3 regions of the Shewanella marisflavi genome follow, and region 3 is predicted to be linked to each of the others. Evidence: predicted binding sites of a transcription regulator. Region 3 holds the regulator's gene; each other region holds the start of a gene.
The links. Region 3 encodes sigma-54, which starts transcription at its own class of promoters, with help from an activator protein. Its sites were predicted from a motif close to GTTGGCACGNNNNTNGNNT; they were not measured.
Positions count from the first base shown of each region.

Region 1 (7,407 bases), 1.3 Mb from region 3:
GTGGCCAAACAGTTCACTCTCGGCCACAGACTCGGGTAAGGCGGCGCAGTTGAGGTAAACCAAAGGTTGAGCGGCGCGCATGGAGCCTTGATGGATCTCGTGGGCAATCAGCTCTTTACCCGTGCCTGTTTCCCCCATGATCAACACATTGAGATCTGTTGGCGCCACTACGGCGATCTCCTGCTTGAGGCTGTTCATTACCTGTGAATGGCCAATGATCTCCTTGTTGCCCTCCTTGCTCTGGCCTGCGCTATCGCCTTTGTCCCACTGGGATTGCAGTGCTTGTTTCTCCAACTTGTCGATCAACAGGGCATTGTTGAGGGAGGCCGAGGCGATGGCGCTTATCCCTCTGAGCTGTTCGTTGGTGAAAGATTTAAACTGATCCGGGTCGAAGCCGTCTATGGTTACCGCACCTATCAGGTTGCCATCGGCCAGCAGCGGCAGGCCGATACAGGCGTGGACGGTGAGGTTGTCGCCTTGGTTGGGGATCAGGCCATCGTAGGGATCGGGCAGATCGCTGTCGGCGGGAAAGCGCACCACATCACCAGCGCGGGCGATCGCCTCGAGCCTGGGGTGCTCATGCAGTACAAAGCGACGTCCCAGTACATCTGGGCTCAGGCCATTGATGGCCAGGGGAGTAAACTGCTGTCCTTTGAACTCCAGTAACGCGGCGGCGTCGCACTGCATGCTTTCCCTGATGGTATCGAGCAAGCGCGAGAACCTGTCATGATTGGACAATCCCGAGGTGATATCTAACGCCATACGCGTCAGTTGGGTTTGACTTAATGCCATGGGGTCTCCGAAATGTAGCGCCTATGCCAAGGCATATCCTTCTTCGTTGGCATGCAGCGGCTGTATTAGGATGAAGTATATGTCAATTTAACAGTAATGTTTATTGTCATTTTTACACTTACTTTGAGGGTAAAAAGGGGTCGATATGACCCCTTTGTCGAGTGATGTTAGGCCTTATGCTTTAGCCGATAGCGCTGCATCGGCCACAGGCTCAGTGCCTTTAGCACTAATGGCCTTCTTGATGATGTCGAACAGGAAGGCACCGAGGAACAGACCGCCTGCACCGAAGACGACGTCACCAGGGACACGCATCCAGACCAAGGTTTCTACCAATGGGCTGTGGATCACCTCTGGTGAGCGGGCGAACCAGTAGCCGTTTTCGATGACGGCGAAGAACTGAGTCAGACCGACAGGTAGCAGTGACATGAAGACCATGGCTGCGAGACCAATATTTAGGCTCCAGAAGGCACCTTTAAGCAGCTTCTCATTCCACTGGATATTGCCCGTCAGACCACGCAGACAGAAGAGCATCAGACCAACACCCAGCATACCGTACACGCCCATGAAGGCAGCGTGGCCGTGAGTTGCCGTGGTGTTCAAGCCTTGGATGAAGTAGAGCGCGATAGGTGGGTTAATCAGGAAGCCCAGTACACCGGCACCGACTAAGTTCCAGAAGGCGGTCGCGACGAAGAACATGATGGCCCACTTATAACGTATCATCCAAGGGCTGGCGTTACGCATACGATAGCTTTCGATGGCTTCGAAACCGATCAGGGCTAGTGGAACGACTTCCAGTGCCGAGAAGATAGCGCCCCAGGCAATAACACCTGTTGGTGTACCTGTGAAGTAGAGGTGGTGCAGGGTACCGATAAGACCACCAGTGAGGAAGATAACCGTGGCGAAAAGTACGGCGCCGTTGGCGCTGCGGGCACGGATAAGTCCAAGACGCACTAGCATCAAAGCGATTACCGAGGTAGCAAAGGTCTCGAAGAAGCCTTCAACCCATAGGTGAACAACCCACCAACGCCAGTATTCGGCTATGGCTAAGTTAGTGTGTTTACCCATGAAGAGGCCGGCACCGTAGAATAGACCGATGGCAACACAAGAGGCGTACAGCACCCAGATCACGGGGCGCATTTCGCCTTGTTGTTTAAGGGCTGGACGAATAGAGGCGGTGACCAGTGCAAGCCAGATCAACAGACCCGCCAGTAACAGTACCTGCCATACACGACCGAGATCGATATATTCGTAACCTTGATGACCGAAGAGGAAGTTAGTGTCTAAGTCGAAGTACTGCTGTACGCCGATCCATTCACCAGCCATAGAGCCCAGCACCACAACTACCAGCGCCACCCAGAGGACGTTGACGCCCAGGCGTTGGAACTTAGGCTCGTAACCCGACAGCGCAGGCGCTATGTAGAGGCCGGTGCCAAGCCATGCGGTGGCAATCCAGAATACCGCCAACTGAGTGTGCCAAGTACGGGTGACAGAGTAAGGCAGTATTTCCGACAGTGGGATACCGTAGAAGTTTTGGCCTTCGACCGCATAGTGGGCCGTGATACCACCTAAGACTATCTGCAACAGGAAGAGTCCCACGGCAGTGACGAAGTATTTACCTACGGCCTTTTGTGAAGCGGTAGGCTTCTTAAGGAAGAGTGGATCTTGGTCCGCTGGTGTTGGCAGTGGCTCATGCTTACCCGATGCGTGATGCCAAACTAGGGCACCGATACCGGCGATCAGGGTGACAATACTTAAGATTGACCAGACGATGTTGTCTGAGGTCGGAGTGTTACCCAGCTGAGGATCGAATGGCCAGTTGTTGGTATAGGTGTAGTTTTGACCGTCACGTTCGGTAATTGCCGCCCAGGCGCCCCAGAAGAGGAAGGCATTAAGCTGCTGACGACGCTCAAGGTCAGGCACTGTGCCTTCTTTCATGGCGTACTGTTCACGCAAAATAGACAGTTCAGGGTCGTCACCAAAGAGTGACAGATAGTGCTCTGAGACTTGCTCTATGGCCTGAATACGCGTGTCTGACAGGCTGATGCGAATGTCGCCATTAGCTTGGGTTGTCAGGGTATTACGACGCATATCTTCACGAAGTGACTGCTCTAGGCCTGCTTGTTTGATCGAATCCAACTCATTAAAGGGGCGGTTATACTGCGCCTTGGCGGTGATATCCAGCCAGGCCTGCGCCTCTCGGTGCAGCCAGTCGGCGGTCCAGTCTGGGGCGACATAGGAGCCATGACCCCAGATGGAACCCAGTTGGTGTCCGCCCATGGAACGCCAAACCAGTTGACCACGCTCAATATCGTTTTGGGTGAACAGGGGCTGCCCCTGAACATCGGTAAAGGCAGTGGGAATAGGGGGTTTTTCGCGATAGATGTCACTGCCTATGCTCAGCAGGACAGAGAAGGAAGCGATAAGTACTATTAAGAGTGCTATCGCCGTTAGCCGTTGTTTATTCATAGAGCCTCTCAGCGCAATATAATTGTTGGTGTGGAGTACTCTGCTATAGCAGCTAACGTGCCACTATTTTAAGTTTATGATTTTAAATGATTTGCTGTCTGTTGGTGTCTTATTGATTTGTCAATATGACAATTGCCATCAAGTGTAGAAATGACACCGCATGTCATATTGACAATTGTTGTATGTGGGTGTCGATTTGATACTTTTTGAGCAGTTTAGTGGACGTTATCAAGCCAGCCCGAGGGCTGGCCTTTGGGAGATAAACACGGCAGGCTTAGCGATAAAGCGAGGGATCGTCTTTATTGGGACGTGTTTTAAAGCGTCTGTGTAGCCACATATATTGCGCCGGACTGCACGAGATGATGGACTCTATGATGCGGTTACCGCGCTTGGCATCCTCTACCTCGTTTTCGCCGGGGAAATCCTCAAGTGGCGGTTGGATCTCTATGGTGTAGCCCTTGTCATCTGGGTTGCGTACTACGACAAAAGGCATCACCTTGGCCTTACCCAGTTTAGCTAGTGTGGTGGCGCCCGTGATGGTTGCCGCATCTGGTACAGCGAAGAAGGGGATAAAGACGGCGCTGGAGCGACCAAAATCCTGATCGGCGGTATACCAGACCACATTTGGGTTTCTCAGGCTGCGCACCATCTGTCTGATATCTCGCTTGTGTACTAACCCTTTGTTAGAGCGCAGGCGCCCCTTGACCTGAAGGTATTCCATCAGTGGATTATTGTGGGGACGGTAGACCCCAACGCCTGGCTGAAATTGACCCAGGATGCGTGCCCCCATCTCAAGTGGTAGGCAGTGCACCGCAAACAGGATCACCCCCTGACCGGCTGCCAGTGTGCTTTCGACATGTTCTCGCCCTTTTATCGTCATGTGGCGTTGAACTTTCTCATCATTCCACCACCAGGCATTGGCGATATCGAAAATAGCTTTGCCTGTTTCTTCAAAATTTTGCGTAAGCAGCTGTTCTTGTTCCGCCGGACTCATCTTGGGAAAGCAAAGCTCGATATTGCGTTTGGCAGTATTGACGCGGCTGCCTGCAAGTTTCATCGCCAGTCGACCTATGCCTTTTCCCAGTGTCATCTGTGCCCGCAAGGGAAGCAGCTGTGTCAGTCGCATCAGGGCAACCCCGAACCAGATTAACCAGTATTTTGGATGAAAAAATTGTGAGGAGAATTGTGCGTTTTCGACCACGGCTGACTCTACGGGGTTAACAAAAATTACTGCTTATTCTAACTCAATTTGTGTAGAAAATTAGGTATAATCAGGGATTAATTTTCGCAAAAAGATAAGTGCCATATGAAGATTTCTCTGCCTGCTTTTGAAAAAGCTAAAGTTCTGGTCGTCGGTGATGTGATGTTAGACAGATACTGGAGCGGCCCGACGGGGCGTATTTCGCCTGAGGCGCCAGTGCCCGTGGTAAGAGTGAATCAAATTGAAGACAGACCCGGCGGTGCGGCAAACGTTGCTTTGAATATCGCCACCTTAGGTGGTCAGGTGCGCCTTGCAGGCATAGTGGGCGAGGATGAAACAGCTACTGCACTGACGCAGGGGGTTGAGGCGCTAGGCGTTGTGCCTAAGTGGCACAGAGTGGCTCACCTACCAACCATCACTAAGCTCAGAGTGATGTCCCGTAATCAGCAGCTGATCCGTCTCGATTTTGAAGAGGCCTATCCGGCCGAGCAGAGTCAGGCGCTGCTGGCTGGTGTCGAAGCTGAACTCGACAGCGTAGCCGTGGTGGTGTTGTCCGACTACGCCAAGGGTGCTATCGATAAGCCAGAAACCTTTATTGCCAAGGCGAAGGCGAAAGGGGTTAAGGTGCTGGTGGACCCTAAGGGGAGTGACTTTTCACGCTATCGCGGCGCCAGCCTGCTAACTCCTAACATGAGTGAGTTTGAGCAGGTGGTCGGTAAAGTTCAGGATGAAGCGGATCTGGTGGCAAAGGCCAAGCAATTGTTAGCTGATTTCGATTTTGAGGCGCTACTGGTGACGCGCTCAGAGAAAGGGATGACACTGATCACTAGAGATGCCCCCGAGCTTCATATTCCCACCGTTGCCCGAGAAGTTTATGACGTCACTGGCGCCGGTGACACGGTGATCTCGACCCTGGCCACCTCGTTAGCGGTAGACTGTGAGCTACCAGTCGCCTGTGCCCTGGCCAACACAGCCGCAGGCATTGTGGTGGGTAAACTAGGTACCTCTACCGTGAGCCGCATCGAACTTATTGCCGCGCTGAATCTCAGTCATGGTGAGAGTGGTTATGGCGTCGTCAGTGAAGATCAATTGGCCTATGCCCTCGAAGAGGCAAAGCTTAAGGGCGAACGCGTGGTGATGACCAATGGCTGTTTCGACATTCTGCATGCCGGGCATGTGAGTTACTTGCAGCAGGCGAAAGCGCTAGGGGACAGACTTATCGTGGCCGTTAACAGCGATGAATCGGTGAAGCGTCTTAAGGGCGATGGTCGCCCGGTTAATAAGTTGGAGCGCCGCATGGCGGTGCTGGCAGGACTCGCATCGGTGGATTGGGTTGTGCCCTTTAGTGAAGATACACCGCAGCGCATCATCTCACGGCTATTGCCAAGCAAGCTGGTGAAGGGCGGCGACTATAATGTCGAAGATATCGCTGGTGGAAAAGAGGTGATTGCAGCAGGAGGCAGCGTTGAAGTTCTAGGCTTCGAAGACGGTGTCTCTACCACGGCCATCATAGAAAACATCATGGCTAAGCAGTGATCCTTGAGACGTTTCTGATTGCCAGTGCTTGGTTTTGGGCGCCAATGCCCTCTGGCCAGGCATTGGTGTGTCAAACGTCTCAGATAACCGACTGTCTGGCCGAGCTTCCGCCTAAGGCCAGAGCCCAACTGCCAGGCGATCCTCAACTCTTGCTAACGCAGATGGGGCGGCGCGGTGCCATGGTCAAACCCTTGTCGCACCCTCAAGTGACAGGTTTGGTATTGTTGGCCAAGGAGCGGATACCTAGCGCTTATTCGGCGCTCTGGAATGGTCAGGTCTATGTTTTGCCGATTGCTCAGGGCTATCAGATGACCTTGGCCCACGAGCTAGGACATTTGGCGGTGAGTCGTTCAAGCTCGGTTTACTTGCAAACTGATAAGCTGAGCCCCTATCAACACGAATGGTTGGCTGACTTTTATCTGCTTTGGTCTCTGGCCCGGGCTGGGCAGAGTGAGACGCTAGCCTGGCAGCAATACCATAGACGTAATCTAGAGGTATTTGAGAGTGTGACGGCCATTTCTCATTGGTCACCACCCATGTTGTCGCAACTACTGGCGCGCTACACTTGGCAGGCCCTGGGGCAGTTTGACGATTTCGATAGTCTCATCAATGCCATTTACCCTGAGTTGGTTCAATATGAACAGCAGGAGCTCGACGAGTTTGCCAGTCTGATCCAACGTGTCTTTGGGGCCGGCACAATGCACAATTTACCGCAATATATGTTTTGGCGGCGGCCTAAAATGGGGGAGTTTATTCGCCCAACCATACGTCATATGATGGGCGAGCCTGCGGCGGAGCAGTGGTTGATTCAGCAGTCGATGCAAGGTGAGTAACTTATACCTGGGGCGACCAGATAAACGGCAAGCTGAAGCTGTCACAAGTTGGTCAGCAACAAGTTGGTTAGTAAAACGTTGAGCAGTAAAAAAGGAGCCTAGGGCTCCTTTTTCATTATTGCTTTCGAGGTGGACGTCGTTCACGCAAAACGATATCGGGATTAAAGTCGATATCTCCATCATCGTCTATGGTCGCGAGTTGATCTTCCTGCTTGGCGATGGCAGTACTCATTGTGGGTGTCTGTCTGACAAAGAGTAGCTGGTAGCCAAGTTTCGCTAAGGTGTAGAAGGCGAATCGCTGCGCCGTCGTCAACCTATCCCAATGTTCGTTAGCGTGAGCCTGAGAAACGCGTCTATCATCGAAAGATAGCAGTCCATTATTTAGCACTTGAGTTTGCATTTTCAAAGCCTCTTTAGGAAACGCTAACATGAGCATATGGTGATTATATAATCAGATGTGAACTCATTATGCAAGTGATTCACTTAGCCAAAACGCGGCCCCACAGCTTAAGTATAGTCGAAATGTTTAGATAACTTTCCATCTCACGGTGCAGGATTTTTAGCTGGAAAAGTAAACTG
Region 1 is NZ_CP022272.1:705,011-712,417, forward strand. It holds gene norR (nitric oxide reductase transcriptional regulator NorR) at 1-792, opposite strand, end outside; gene CFF01_RS03160 (nitric-oxide reductase large subunit) at 967-3,258, opposite strand; gene CFF01_RS03165 (LpxL/LpxP family Kdo(2)-lipid IV(A) lauroyl/palmitoleoyl acyltransferase) at 3,533-4,459, opposite strand; gene hldE (bifunctional D-glycero-beta-D-manno-heptose-7-phosphate kinase/D-glycero-beta-D-manno-heptose 1-phosphate adenylyltransferase HldE) at 4,565-5,995, shown strand; gene CFF01_RS03175 (hypothetical protein) at 5,992-6,828, shown strand; gene CFF01_RS03180 (hypothetical protein) at 6,944-7,228, opposite strand.
Region 1: the regulator sigma-54 is predicted to act here: its motif matches at 3,305-3,323, upstream of CFF01_RS03160 (nitric-oxide reductase large subunit).

Region 2 (7,407 bases), 810 kb from region 3:
GGCATTAGAGAGGTTTATTGCTAACTCAGGTAATTAGCGTCTTAAGTACGCTTTTGATAGTAGATCCCGGGATTACATCGCACCATATCAAACTCGTCGGTCAAACCGGCAATCGACTCAGATGCCCCCAAAAACAGTATCCCTTTAGGATTAAGGGCGGCAGCAAATTGCCGCAATATCTTGGCCTTTGCCTCTGGGGCAAAATAGATAAGCACATTACGGCAAAAAATAATGTCGAACTTGCCGAGCAGAGTGTAGCTTTCCAGCAGGTTGTGGGCTCTAAAATTCACCAAACGCTTAACATTAGCCTTCACCACCATAGAGCCGTTGGCTCCTGGTTCAAAAAACTGACGCTTGCGCTCATCAGATAATCCTCGTCCCAAGGCCAGGTTATCGTATTCCGCGGCTTTACAACGCTCTAGCATGGAGGGGGACAAGTCTGTCGCTAATATGGTCGCACTACCAGGTAAGGCTCCTGGCTTACGCTGCTGATATTCCAAGATAGTCATCGCCAATGAATAAGGCTCTTGTCCAGATGAACAGGCGGCAGACCAGATCTTAAGCGGCCGCCCTAAACGGGAATATTCAGGAAGCAAACTATTGCCCAACAGCTCAAAAGGATAACGATCGCGAAACCACAAGGTTTCGTTGGTGGTCATAGCATCGATCACTTCAGCCCTAAGCTGACGCTCGGTGGGCTTCATGGAATGCTTAACCACCTCAGACAAGGAAGGAAGGTTGTACTTACCCATCAAAGGTGCGAGTCGGCTACGAACCAAATATTGCTTATTGTCACCCAACACGATGCCGCTGTGTTGCTCCAGAAACAATTTAAATTGGTTGTACTCAGCTTCGGCAAGTGATTTATTCGGCACCTTGATATCCCAATATCAAAAAATAAAACAGGCTACAACATACACTATAGCAAGCATGACAGAGCTCAGCGTTATACATTAGCTAAGTCACTGATACAAGTTTAAACTTATCAAACTTAGGCTTAGGACCGACTTAGGTCAAATTACAAACTAAGATGCTTGTTAACCGCAGCCGCTAACTCATCAGGATTAAATTTCGCAATAAAATCATTAGCGCCCACCTTCTCCACCATCGCCTGATTGAATACACCGCTGAGCGAGGTGTGCAGTACAACCTTAATATCTTTCAGTTTAGGGTTATCACGAATCTCCGCCGTCAAGGTATAACCATCCATCTCTGGCATCTCAATATCTGAGATGATTAGCGGAATTTCGGTTGCGACATTGTCCATCTCCGCCGCGACACTCACCAATTTTTCTAAAGCCTCACGCCCATCTTTTGCGGTATCTATCTGCAGGCTCAAGGACTCGAGGGCACGAATGATCTGCTTGCGCGCCACCGCCGAATCATCAATCACCATGATGTGATAATGGCGATCTCTGTCGATAGTAAGCTGCGCATCCACTTCCTGACTGATCTGGGTTTTCACTGGCGAAATCTCATCAAGGATCTTCTCGACATCTAAAATTTCTACCAGCTCACCTTCTATCTCGGTAACCGCCGTGAGATAAGAATAACGCCCCGCACCTTGTGGCGGCGGCATGATAGCTTCCCAGTTCATATTGATGATACGCTCGACCGACTTGACCAAGAATCCCTGCACGCTACGGTTGTACTCAGAAATAATAATGAAACAACCTTCGGTATTCTCTAACGGCTTGCCGCCTGTTGCCGCGCTAAGATCAATCACAGAAATGGTTTGCCCACGTATATGGGCCACGCCTCTCACAAAAGGATTCAACTTAGGTAGTGCGGTTAACGGCGGGCACTGCAGTACTTCTTTCACCTTAAATACGTTAATGCCAAACCTTTGCCGCCCATTTAACTTAAACAGCAGCAGCTCTAAGCGGTTTTGTCCTACAAGTTGGGTGCGTTTATTAACTGATTCAAGAATACTCGACATAATGCCTTTGCCCTGTTGTCGGGTGAATGCGAAGCCGTTCCCATGGTAAGTATGAGTATAGGCATAGTAATTGCTTTATCTAGTTATATGACAACCAGACCTCTACTTTGTCAAATTTATGACTCTAATTTCTCACAAAAAATGGCAAAGTCTGAGCCTTCAAACGAAGTATAGGTGTAATCTGGCTAATCAAGCTAGTCAATTCAATATGAAAGTAAATTTTGCATATTTTCTGTTTTTGTTACTCACCTCTCTGCCGACAATGGCAGCGGAGCCAGCCAGCGTTCCCTCCGTCTCGACCATAGCAAGATTAGCAACAGAGGTGGTGCAAGAAAAAATCACCTTACCCAAGGATGCCAAGCTGATCATCACGCCACAAAGCTTGGACACCAGGCTATCACCGCCAGCCTGCCTGGGTATGCCTAAGGCCGAGATTGCCAGCGATCGCGCCATCAGTAAAAACAACACTGTCAAAATCAGTTGCAGTAGCCCGGAGCTCGATTATCCCTGGCAGATATTCATTTCGGTTCGGGTCGAAATTCTTTTTCCCGTGGTTGTCGCCAACCAGACATTGGGACCGGGCGAGCTCATCGAAGCCGATCAGATCCGCGTCGACTATGTTGAGCAGAGCCAACTTAGAGGCCAACAATTTGATGATCCAGCAAGCGTTGCCGGGACCCGAGTTAAACGCAGAATCCCCATCAACCAGCCTCTTTTTAGCAGTAATCTCTGTTTCGTCTGCAAAGGCGATAGTGTGGCAATTTTTGCGCGTTCAGAAAATTTCGAGATAAAAACCAACGGCGAAGCGCTAAATGATGGTAACCTTGGTGACAGGATTCAAGTACGTAACAGCCGCTCACACAAGAGCGTTGATGCACACGTTATAGGCATTGGTGAAGTGGAAGTCAGGATGTGATCTTGATGACCTTTAACACGCAAAAATTTATACTGTTTTTTGAAACTTATTGCTAAAGCTTTGACCATGAGTGCCGATAGACAAGTATGTTGATCTCATTTATGTAAGTTGGACCCCAAAATGCCTATAGATATAAAACACGTAAATACAAATACTAACAGTCGAATTGGCAGCGCCAATTCAAGCAAAGCGTCACTGGGCAAAGACTCAGCTGCAACTGCTAGCACTCAATCAAATACGATAAAGGGTGACTCTGTCTCTATCACCTCTCAGGCGCAACAGCTCCAGAGTGCACAGGCCAAATTAAACGATATTCCTGAAATCGATATCAAAAAGGTTGAGCAGATCAAAGCCGCCATCGCTGAGGGGCGCTATAAAATAGATGCCGATAAACTGGCCAGCAATATTGCCCAGTTTGAAAAGGAACTCCAGGATCTTAACTAAGACGTTATGACGCAGATAACCGATATCATCGCCAATCAACACAAATTGCTAGACAACTTGAAGCAAACCATTGAGTCAGAGAAAGCTGCCTTGATCGCGCAAGATGCCGATCAACTGTTGCGTCTGGCTAATGAAAAAGCCGAGTTGTTAAATGAGATCAAACTAGGTGATACCGAATTAGCTGCGCATCCTGAACTAGGCAAGCTCACTCAAGAGCCTGCGCTTATTGCGTTAGTTGACGACGCCAAGCAGGCATTGGCCGAATGTAAACAGCTTAATGAGCAAAATGCCGCGCTTATCGAACACAGCATGGCCAGTGTCAATCGATTCTCACAGGCGCTACAGGCAAGTCGCAACGCCAACAGCCTGACCTATGATGGTAAGGGGAAGACCTCGACCATCTCGACGCTTGGCAATAACCTGAAAGCCTAGTTATTGCTCTGAAGCCAGGTTTCCAAAAAGTCACGGCTCATAGTAAATCTGAAGACATAAAAAAGCCTCTTTAAAGAGGCTTTTTTATTTGGCTGATGTAGTTGACTAATTCAGTTCCCTATCGCACTTAAAAATAGGTCACTTCCTTCACTGTTTGCGGCCTATTCTGCTGTTGGTATAAGGCCCAAACCTGCTGAAAATCAAGCTCAAGCTCAGTGACATAATGATCGCCAGCCGGATAACTCTTCACTACCTTCGCGCCGCGAATCACGCCGCTCACCGAGGCCTGAATATTGTCATCGGATAACATCCAATCTTTTACATTGCTCGAGGCTGACAACTGTTGGCCATACACCTGCTCGGCCAGCTCTCGGTAGGCAGCTATCTTAGACGCCTGCATTGCCATCAATACCCGTTGAGAGGCCTCTTTTGCTGGCTGGGTCGCCAGCGGCGCATAACCAATAGCGGTTAATTTAGGAAAACTCTCCGGCGCCTGGGTTTCCCATTGGATATATCTATCTTGAGAGGCACATCCACCTAGCATAAGCAGCAATGCCACTATCATGATTCTCATTGGTTAACCCCCTTAATCTGCACATCAGCCTGCCCTTCGGCGCTGTAACGAAAAAGCACACCGCCTTGGGAAGTCACCTTTTCTGACAGGCTAAGATAATCTGCCAGCTCTGACTGACCCACACTCGCGCCAGCCACAGAAACAACACGATTATTGGTCACATTCACTATGCGACTATTAATCACCACCCCATTGGGGTTAAGGCTCATGGTCGAGGCCAATACATGCTCTACGGGCAGATCCGTCGGCAGCTGACGCCAATCACGGGTCAAGATAAGCTCTCCCTGCTCAGTCACCCGCAGGTTCTCGCCTACGTTAATATCCACCAGATTAAACTGATGGTCGTGCATGGCCGCGATCAATCCCTGCTGTATCTGTAACCCCAGTGCATTGGTTATCTTGAGGTTGTCCAATAATACAGGTGTCGCAACCAACAAGGGTTGTTTGGGCGTCAGCTGATCGTTTTGACGCACTAGCTCATTAGCCAGCTGCTGGGTCAAATGAATCACTGCCGAACTGGCAGGCAAACTATTGCCGCTCTGCAAAGTCGGCGTATCACTCTCATTTGCCGCACAGGCTGCTAACAGCATGAGGGAAGATATTATCAAAGCGTTTCGCATCTTGATGTCCCATGGTTTCTCGATATTGGCGTGAACCAATATACCAACTTGGCGGCGTCATATATTCGGCCAGCCAAACCTATTGGCAATTATGCAGCAATATATATGCCATAACCTATGGATGTTCTCCTTACGCGCAAAGACTTGCTCGACTTTGGCTCATTACAGGATTAACCCATAGTGACGTAGTCATAAGCCTAGGTACTATCGAATGCCATAACCTCTCCGACAGAGAGGTTAAACTCAGGCACGGATATTGCTTTGAGCTTATTCATCAATCAGGAACATGAAAAAGGGTGCGAAACTGTCAGCATTTTGGCACCCCGTACTGGATTAATCTGCTCAATTGAGACGATACAATGAAACGACTCCACTTAATATTGCTGTTACTTGCCAGCTTTCACACTCATGTGATGGCGCAGTGGCTAGAGGCTCAGGGCGAAGCCAAAATCATCAACGGCAATATTACCCAGGCCCGCGAAGATGCCATTGCACAGGCTCTAAGCTATGTCACATTACGCTCTGGCGGCCAGTTTACCAGCGTGCAGCGCACCCAAAATGGTCAACTCACTCAAACCGAGCTTTCCCTGAGCCAGCAGGGTCAGGTCGAACTGATCAGCGAGCAGATCCAAGGCGACAAACTGACCCTGAAGCTGCGCGTCGACGTGATGCAAAACAATGACCTCCCCAGCTGTCAACCACAGCTTAAAGCCGCCATTTTAGTGCCTCAGGCACAAATCGCCGATCGAACCCAATTAAGGTATGGCAATTTGGGAAACTTTGAAAAGGCGCTGTCTGAAAAACTTGGCACCATTATAGATCGTGAAGGTAAAGCAAGCTTTGCCCACGTTCATGCCAATGAACGTCTCGATATTGAGGAGTCTTTGATCGACATTCGTGGCTACCGACTCCCCAGCTGGCTCAGCGAGATCACCGACAGCCAATATATATTGCTACCCGAAATCCTCGATATATCAACAGAGCCTGTAGAAAGCGGTCTTTTTGGAATGTGGAACAACTACCCTCAGCGTCAATTTCAGCTAAGGCTTTCTCTTTACCATGGTATCAGCGGCGAGCAGATCTGGAGTGAGTACTATGACGCTCCAGCGCCATGGGAATTTGAGCGTCAGGCCACAGTACCGGCCCAAAGCAATCGTTTCTGGGCCTCTAGCTATGGCAAGAATATCGAAACCCTATTGAGCCAAGCCGGTGAGGATATCGACAAGGTGCTCAACTGCCGTCCCATATTGGGACAAGTGGTTTCACGCGTCGATAACCGGGTGATCATCAATCTGGGCCGTAACCATGGCGTTAAAGTCGGTGATCAGTTCCAATTGGTACTTCAGCAAAATCTGCCAGATCGCCTGGATAATATGCGCGCCGTTGCCAGCGAATCTCGCGCAAAAATAACCATAGAACAGGTCACCCAAGAAAGCGCTACCGCACTGTTGCAAGGTGCCAATGGGGCCATCAACATACAAATTAACGACATCGCGATAAAAATCTAGCTTGGTTTAGCGCACTAATTAAGCAACTAAATCTAAAGCCTTTTCATCGTGATGAAAAACAGTATAATCACTTGCGTCTCCCTATAGCTCAACAGGATAGAGCAGTCGCCTCCTAAGCGATCGATCGGGGTTCGAGTCCCTGTGGGGAGACCAGTTAGACCTTTTTACTCATAAAATTCAACCGCTTACGATTTTAGCAAAATCTGGTGCCGCCCCTGTACCGCCATAGAACAGGTCTTTTTTAGCACTTTTTGTTATTACTTTTCTGAATAACGCCTGTTTTACACAGTTATCCTCAGTTGTAGACTTTTTGCCCCATTTTTAATAGTTTTTGTCTTACTCTAGACAAGGAAATACCTGAAAATGGATGAGTCTTCGGAACAAAATAAAAATCCCCCCATGACCTCTTCAGCCACACCCTGTGGCTTAAGCAAAGCGCAGAGAATATTGAGTGGAGAAGAATCCACTAAAGAATTTGAATCATACAGTAATGCAATGCGTGCATTAGATAAATATATTAAAGGTGGCGATCGATATGGAGCAGAAAATGCTTCACAAGAAGAGCAACTTAAAATTCTGGCAAAAGATCCTGATGGACTAGACCTACTCGATGAGAGCAATAAAGCGATAGCTAAAGTTTTTAGTGCACTTTCTCAACTTGTGATTAAAGCTCTCGATATCCAACCAGACCCAGAGAAAGTTAAATTGGTTGCTTCTTCTAAAACCATTTCAGAGCTTTTGATAAACATAAAACCTGTACTAGGAATTCTCCTTGAAGACTTCAAGGGAGTAAGGCCAATTATCTACATTGAAGGTGATGAAGATAGTGATGAGAATATTCAAAGATTTAATCTTTTAAAAAGTGCAATCGCCTGTCATCTTGGGAATTTACCAGAGCAATCCACTATGTTTTTTGATCAGCTTTGGGGAAAAGTTTTGGGGCAAGAAAATCCAAATAGTAAATCCCTTAGAGA
Region 2 is NZ_CP022272.1:2,887,658-2,895,064, forward strand. It holds gene CFF01_RS12785 (CheR family methyltransferase) at 42-881, opposite strand; gene CFF01_RS12790 (chemotaxis protein CheV) at 1,019-1,939, opposite strand; gene flgA (flagellar basal body P-ring formation chaperone FlgA) at 2,148-2,855, shown strand; gene flgM (flagellar biosynthesis anti-sigma factor FlgM) at 2,976-3,299, shown strand; gene CFF01_RS12805 (flagella synthesis protein FlgN) at 3,306-3,731, shown strand; gene CFF01_RS12810 (LPP20 family lipoprotein) at 3,859-4,305, opposite strand; gene CFF01_RS12815 (FlgO family outer membrane protein) at 4,302-4,925, opposite strand; gene CFF01_RS12820 (flagellar assembly protein FlgT) at 5,285-6,433, shown strand; tRNA gene CFF01_RS12825 (tRNA-Arg) at 6,511-6,586, shown strand; gene CFF01_RS12830 (hypothetical protein) at 6,797-7,407, shown strand, end outside.
Region 2: the regulator sigma-54 is predicted to act here: its motif matches at 5,169-5,187, upstream of CFF01_RS12820 (flagellar assembly protein FlgT).

Region 3 (7,407 bases):
CCCAAGCAGACGGTTGGTCTCCTCTTCGATCACCGGCGCCGACACCCAGTCATGGCGCTCAAACAGCTGGGCGACTTCGCTATCGTCCATACCGACCGGGATCCCTTCGAGATCCTTGTTCATGATATCGCGTACCGATGCATTAGGATCGCAGGTAAGTAGATCGGTAATACGCACGCCGCCCAGCAGGCTGTCGCGCTTATCCACCACATAAAGAGTGTCGGTGGCATCGGGCAGTTCACCACGAATTCTCAGATAACGCAGTATTACATCGACATTGACATCGGGGCGCACGGTGACGGTATCGGTATTCATCATACTGCCGGCGGTGTCTTCCGGGTAGGAGAGGGCCTGCTCAACCCTGGCTCTGTCCTGGGCTGTCATCGACTGCAATACCTGGTTGAAGACGCTGTCGGGCAGGCTACGCAGTATGTAAGCCAGATCGTCTGTGTCCATGCCTTCGGCCGCCTTGGCGACACGCTCTGGGCTCATCTGGGTGATCAGATTGTCTTTGAGCTCCTCACCCAGCTCATCGAGGATCTCGCCCGTGTGCTCTTGATCGATTAGCTGCCATAACACCTGACGGGTGCGCGGCGGAGAAGACTCCAATATGAAGGCGATATCTGAGGCAGCCATGTCGTGCAACATGCTGCGCACATGCACAAACATGCCGCTGCCTAAGGCTTGAGTGAGCTGATTTAGGCGTTGATCTGTGGTTTCACTATCTAACACTTCGATCGGCATAGCTCCTCCTTAGGCAATAGATTGACCGGCTTGGGTAATAGGCGTGTAAGTCTATGATAAGTATAGGACGAAATTCACCCGGCACCGCAAAGCGAGCCGATTATACGGCCTCGTCGAATTTGGCGTCAATAAGGGCACTGATGGCGTCCAGTGCCGCCTGGGCATCTTTGCCTTCACTGGTGATTGTGATGGTTTTGCCCATGCCTGTTTCGAGCATCAATAGGCCGAGTACGCTGGCGGCCGAGGCTTGTTTGTCGCCCTGGATCAGGGTGACTTGGGCATCGAACTTGGCGGCAAGTACTGCCAGCTTGGTGGCCGCCCTGGCGTGCAGTCCCAACTTATTGCAGATGGTCAGCTCGCGAGCCAACTTAGTCATGCTTTAGCTCTCTGTGACGAGCCTGTACCTTATGCTTGCCTTTGTTGAACAGCTTGGCCAGTTGGTCGGTGACATAGACAGATCTGTGTTGCCCACCCGTGCAGCCAATGGCAATGGTGAGGTAACTGCGGTTGTTACGCTCAAGATGAGGTAACCAGGTTTCCAGCAGGTTTTCGATTTGCCAGATAAATTTATTCACCAGTGGCTGCTGACTCAGAAACTGCTGCACTGCCTCATCGAGGCCGGTCAGGGGTCTCAGTTCTGGCTCCCAATGGGGATTTGGCAAAAAGCGCACATCGAACATGAAGTCGGCTTCGCTTGGCATGCCATATTTAAAGCCGAAAGATTCGAAGTTGATCACCAGCTCTTTATCGACTGTGCCCAGTAATATTTCGCGCACCTTGTCACTCAACTCATAGATGTTGAGGTTAGAGGTGTCGATATAGTGATCCACTAGCTTGGCGATGGGATCGAGCAGTTTGCCTTCGAGCTGAATCGCCTCCTTGAGAGAGACTTTTGAGCGTGACAGCGGATGTAATCTGCGGGTCTCGCTATAGCGCTTGAGCAGCACATTGTCGCTGGAGTTAAGGAAGAAACTTAAGATCTCGGTATCTTTCGGGAGCTTGGCCAGCTGCTTTTCCAACTGGATCTCTTCGCTGGGCATATTGCGCACATCGACGCTAATGGCCACCAGTTCGCTGCGTCCCTTGAGTTGCTCCAGCAGGGATTCCATCATCTGTAGGGGCAGATTATCGACACAGTAGTAGCCGAGATCTTCTAAGACCCTAAGTGCGACAGATTTTCCCGACCCTGAGCGTCCGGATACCAAAACCAATTTCATTGGGTGATCACCTGATAGAGTTCTGACTCATCCTTGGTTTTTCTTAGCTGTTTCATGATCGCCTTGTCATTGAGTTTCTCTGCCATGGCGGCCAGAGTACTAAGATGCTGCTCGCATTGATCTGCGGGCACCAATAATGCAAAAAGGATATCGACGGGCTTATTATCAATGGCATCGAATGCGATTGGTTCAGCACACTTCACCAGTACGGCCACTGGTTGCTCTATGTTCGTCAGCCGTCCGTGAGGAATCGCGATACCATTGCCTATACCTGTGCTGCCCATTTTCTCTCGAGCCAGAAGGCTTTCAAAAATCTCTTGAGAGGAGAGGGTGGGGTACTGGACAGCGGCTAAGTCGCTGATAAGCTCCAGTACCTTTTTCTTACTGCCCGGAGTGGCGCAGGTTGTGCACTCCGGCCGCAGGATGGTACTCAGTTCCATCGTTAATGTTTAGTAAGCTTCTCTTTGTGTTTAATGACCTGACGATCGAGCTTGTCAATCAGGGAGTCTATCGCGGCATACATGTCCGCATGTTCGGATGTTGCGAACACTTCTCCGCCACGGAGGTGTAACTTGGCCTCAACCTTTTGCTGCAACTTTTCGACATTTAATACAACGTGCACATTATTGATCTGATCGAAATGACGTTCAAGCTTTGTGAATTTCTCTTCAACATAGTTTCTTAGAGATTGGGTGATCTCGATATGGTGCCCAGTCAGGTTTATTTGCATAAAGATAGTCCTCCAGTTTCCAGTTACGTGTTATAAGCTCTTACGCTGATTCGAGGGCGGTATAAGCATTGCCTCTCGGTACTTAGCAATAGTGCGACGCGCCACTTTAATGCCTTGTTCAGCTAAGAGTTGAGCCATCTTGCTGTCGCTTAATGGCTTTTTCTGGTTTTCCGCAGCAACTAGCTTCTTAATAAAAGCCCGTATTGCTGTTGAAGAGCACTCTCCACCATCGTCAGTGCCGACATGGCTAGAGAAAAAGTATTTGAGTTCGAAGATCCCTCTCGGGGTATGCATATATTTCTGTGTGGTTACACGGGAGATGGTCGATTCGTGCATCTCCACCGCTTCGGCGATGTCGTTAAGCACCATGGGCTTCATCGCCTCTTCACCAAATTCGAAGAAACCTTGTTGGAAGTCGACAATGCAGTTGGTGACCTTTAGCAGTGTCTCGTTACGGCTCTCAAGACTCTTGAGGAACCATTTCGCCTCTTGCAGGTGACCACGAATAAACTGACCGTCAGCCTGGCTCTTAGTGCTGCGCGCCATGGCCGCATACTGCTGGTTGACGTTGATCTTGGGCATGCTATCGGGATTAAGCTCGACCACCCAGCGTCCCTTCTTCTTGGTGACGGTCACATCAGGGATCACATACTCGTCGCGGCTGGCGGTAATGGCCAGGCCTGGACGGGGGTTTAAAGTTTGAATGAGGGCGATAGCATCTCTTAGCTCATCTTCTTTAAGCTTGGTTTTGCGCATCAAGAGGCGGAAGTCGCGTCCAGCGATGAGATCCAAGTGCTCCTTGATCAACATGCGTGCATTGGCGATATGCGGGGTATCGTCGCTGTATTGGGCCAGCTGAATCGTCAGACACTCGCTGAGATCTCGCGCCGCCACGCCTATGGGGTCGAAGTGCTGTACTCGCTTGAGTACTGCCTCGACCTCATCGAGTTCTATTTCGGGATCGCCCATCGCTTCGAGAATATCCTCGCAGGTCTGGGTCAGGTAACCGCGTTCGTCAATGGCATCTATGATGGCGGTGGCGATGGCCAGATCGTTATCGGAAAAAGGGGTGAGATTCTTCTGCCATTCGAGGTGCTCGTATAGGCCTTCACTGGTCTCGCCCTGAAAAGGCATGTCGTCGTCGCGCATGGCGCCTGAGCTGGAGTTAGGGGAGGCGGTATAGACCTCGTCCCAAGTAGTGTCGACCGGCAGCTCGTCAGGCATAGAGTCTTGAGTCAGGGCGTCCGAGGTCTCGACGCCTGAGTTATCCTGACTCGAATCCAGCTCTATCTTGTCATCATACTTGCTGTCGAAATTGTCGACGGCGGTATCATCTTGTAGTTCGGCACTGGCGCCTTCTTGCTCTTCATCCAACTCCAGTAGCGGATTGGATTCTAATGCTTGTTGGATCTCCTGCTGCAACTCTAGTGACGACAACTGCAACAGACGTATGGCCTGTTGTAGCTGGGGCGTCATGGTGAGATGCTGACCCATTTTGAGCTGAAGTGACGCTTTCATCGTACTGCTATTCCCTTGTTTCTAATTATAAAATGAGAAAGCTCTGGCTAATTGGCCGGACAAATATAAAGGATAGTCCTTATGGCCACAATCTGATATTAGTTTCAGTTTATGGCCCGGTTATAAGATTAACTATAGCTTGAATTGTTCACCTAAGTACACTGCTCGTACTTGCTGATTGTCTAAGATTTCGGCGGGTGTTCCTTCGGCGATCAGATTACCGTGGCTGACGATATAGGCTTTCTCACAGACGTCTAATGTTTCGCGCACATTATGGTCGGTGATCAACACCCCAAGGCCACGGTTTTTGAGTTGCTCGATGATCTTTTTGATGTCGATGACTGAGATGGGGTCGACACCGGCGAAGGGTTCATCGAGAAGAATAAATTTCGGGTTCGCGGCCAGGGCCCTGGCGATCTCTACCCGGCGACGTTCACCGCCCGACAACGCCATACCGTGGCTGTCACGGATATGGGTAATATGAAACTCTTCCAGCAGATGTTCCAACTCCTCTTCGCGGCCATCGTTATCCAGATCGCTGCGGGTCTGCAGCACGGCCATGATGTTGTCGCGTACCGAGAGTTTGCGAAAGATGCTGGCTTCCTGGGGCAGGTAACCTATGCCTTTACGGGCGCGAAGGTGCATGGGGTCGAGGGTGAGGTCGTCATCATCGATATAGATGCGTCCCTTGTCGCTCTGTACTAGGCCGACCACCATGTAGAAGGTGGTGGTCTTACCGGCACCGTTTGGTCCCAATAGGCCGACGATCTGCCCGGTTTTGACTGTAAGGCTCACATCTTGGACAACGGCACGACTCTTATAGCTCTTGGCGAGGTTTTCCGCCTTCAAGGTCAGGTCTGTCATTGCTTTTCCTGTTCGGGTTGTTCTGGTTCTGGCTCGGGTTGCGCTTGTTTCTGCTCTTGATAGTTTTCAGGCTGAATAATGGTGATCACGCGGTCATTGCCTGTACTCTCGGCAATCAGCTGTTGCTGTTCAATGTTGTAGCGGATCTGAGTACCTGTGACCTGGCTGCCTTCCTGTTCCAGGGTAGCATCGCCAATGAGTGTCAGGGTGCGGCTCGAGAGTTCATAGCGGATCTCTTTGGCACTGGCAGAGGCGGGACGGCCATCTTCCATTACCTGAGAGTAGGTGGCCGGGTTGCCTGTGGCAACGAGGATCTTGCCACTGTTCTTTTCTTTGCTGAAGGCGCGCAGTTCATCGGCCAAGATCTTGATCGAGCCCTGAGTGACCTCAACCGGTCCATGGAAGATGATCTGATTGTTCTTGATATCGGCTTCCTGGCTAGCGGCAGAGATCTTGACCTCTTGTAGTAGGTCATTATCCTTGGCTTGGGCGCCCAGGCTAATCAGGGTTAGCAGCCCAGCGAGAATAAGGCTATTTAGTTTCATATGTTCCTTCTACCTGACTCGTCAGTCGTATATTTTGTGCGTTGAGATCGGCGTATAAGCCTTGCCCCGTGATGAGGAAATCTCGCCCCGTTACCCGAATGCTTTTGTCGGATGTCATTATCATAGTATTGAGATCCAACTCCAGATAGGTGGTCTCTATGGTCTGGATAGGTTCTTCTGGGCTAATAGCATCAATGATAACATTATTTTCCAGGGTGACCCGTCCGCTATTTTTGTCCAGAGTGCCTTTAGTCGATCTGAGTCGCCATTGGGCATCGCCCTTGTCTGGATACACGAGATAGATGGGCTGAGTAAAGTAGGTCATGTTGCGTTCGGCGTAGTGCTTCATGTGGCTGGCCGATACGCGGCTATTGATGCCGCCCTGCTCATTGTACTGCACGCTCTTAAGATCCCGGACGATATAGTCGGGACTGTCGGCGTTCACCTGTGCCAGATCTTCTTCTCCCCGTTTCGATTGCACCTGCCAATAGAGCACTAGTGCGGTACCGAAAAAGGCGATAATGGCCAGCGTGACTCTATTCATATGCTCATTCCGTGGGCCGACGCAAACTTATCCTGGCTGAGCAGAATAAGGTCTGTCAGTTCTCGCAGGGCGCCGTGGCCCCCTTTGATATGGGTCGTCATGTCGGCGTGTTGGCGCACATAAGGGTGGCCATCAGCCACACAGACAGATAAGCCCACCTTCTGCATCACAGGCAGATCCACCATATCGTCGCCAATATAGGCCACTTCCTGGGGCGTGACCTTATAGAGAGCCAGCAGCTCTTCGTATGGTTCAAGTTTGTTGTCCACGCCCTGATAGATATGGGTGATCCCAAGGGCTGTCATGCGATCTTCCACTATTTGAGACTTACGCCCTGTGATGATGGCAACGGGAATATCGCTGGTGAGCAGCGAGCGCACGCCATACCCATCGCGTGTATGGAAAGTCTTAAGCTCATCGCCCGAGTTACTCATATAGACTAAGCCATCGGAAAACACGCCGTCGACATCGCAGATCAGCAGCTTAATCTGTTTAGCCTTCTGCCAAACAGCATCAGTGATGGGACCGTAGAAACCTTGATGTGCCATGTTAGATCACCCCCGCCTTGACCATATCCAGCATATTGAGAGCGCCGATGGGACGCTGTGTCTCATCGGTCACTATCAGGCCGTTAATCTCTTTTTCGTCCATTACCTTAAGGGCCTGCGCCGCCAGTATGCCGTCGCTGACGGTGACGCAACCATGGGTCATCACCTCGGAGATAGAGGTCTTGCGCAGGTTAATCTCGGCGTCGATCACCCGGCGTAGATCGCCGTCGGTAAAGATACCTACCAATAGGCCTGCCGAATCGATCACAGCCGTCATGCCAAGGCCCTTCTTCGATATTTCATACAGGGCATCGGTAATGCTAATGTCTTGTGAGACTAAAGGTAACTCATCACCCTTGTGCATTACGTCGCTCACCTTAAGCAGGAGCTTACGGCCCAAGCTGCCACCGGGATGAGACAGGGCAAAATCATCTTTGGTAAAGCCACGCGCCTGTAATAGAGCGACCGCCAGGGCATCACCCATCACTAAGGTGGCAGTGGTGCTAGATGTGGGGGCTAGTCCTAATGGGCAGGCCTCTTCTGGCACCTCGATACACAGGTGAACCACGGCGTGTTTAGCCATGTTAGATTCGGGTTTACCCGTGACTGCAATCACAGGCAATCCCATGCGTTTGATCACCGGCATCAGGGTTAAAATTTCACTGGCCTCGCCCGAGTTTGAGATGGCGAGCACGAT
Region 3 is NZ_CP022272.1:3,701,090-3,708,496, reverse strand. It holds gene mgtE (magnesium transporter) at 1-744, opposite strand, end outside; gene CFF01_RS16335 (HPr family phosphocarrier protein) at 845-1,120, opposite strand; gene rapZ (RNase adapter RapZ) at 1,113-1,961, opposite strand; gene ptsN (PTS IIA-like nitrogen regulatory protein PtsN) at 1,958-2,401, opposite strand; gene hpf (ribosome hibernation promoting factor) at 2,404-2,691, opposite strand; gene CFF01_RS16315 (RNA polymerase factor sigma-54) at 2,722-4,209, opposite strand; gene lptB (LPS export ABC transporter ATP-binding protein) at 4,342-5,073, opposite strand; gene lptA (lipopolysaccharide transport periplasmic protein LptA) at 5,070-5,618, opposite strand; gene lptC (LPS export ABC transporter periplasmic protein LptC) at 5,605-6,162, opposite strand; gene kdsC (3-deoxy-manno-octulosonate-8-phosphatase KdsC) at 6,159-6,710, opposite strand; gene CFF01_RS16290 (KpsF/GutQ family sugar-phosphate isomerase) at 6,712-7,407, opposite strand, start outside.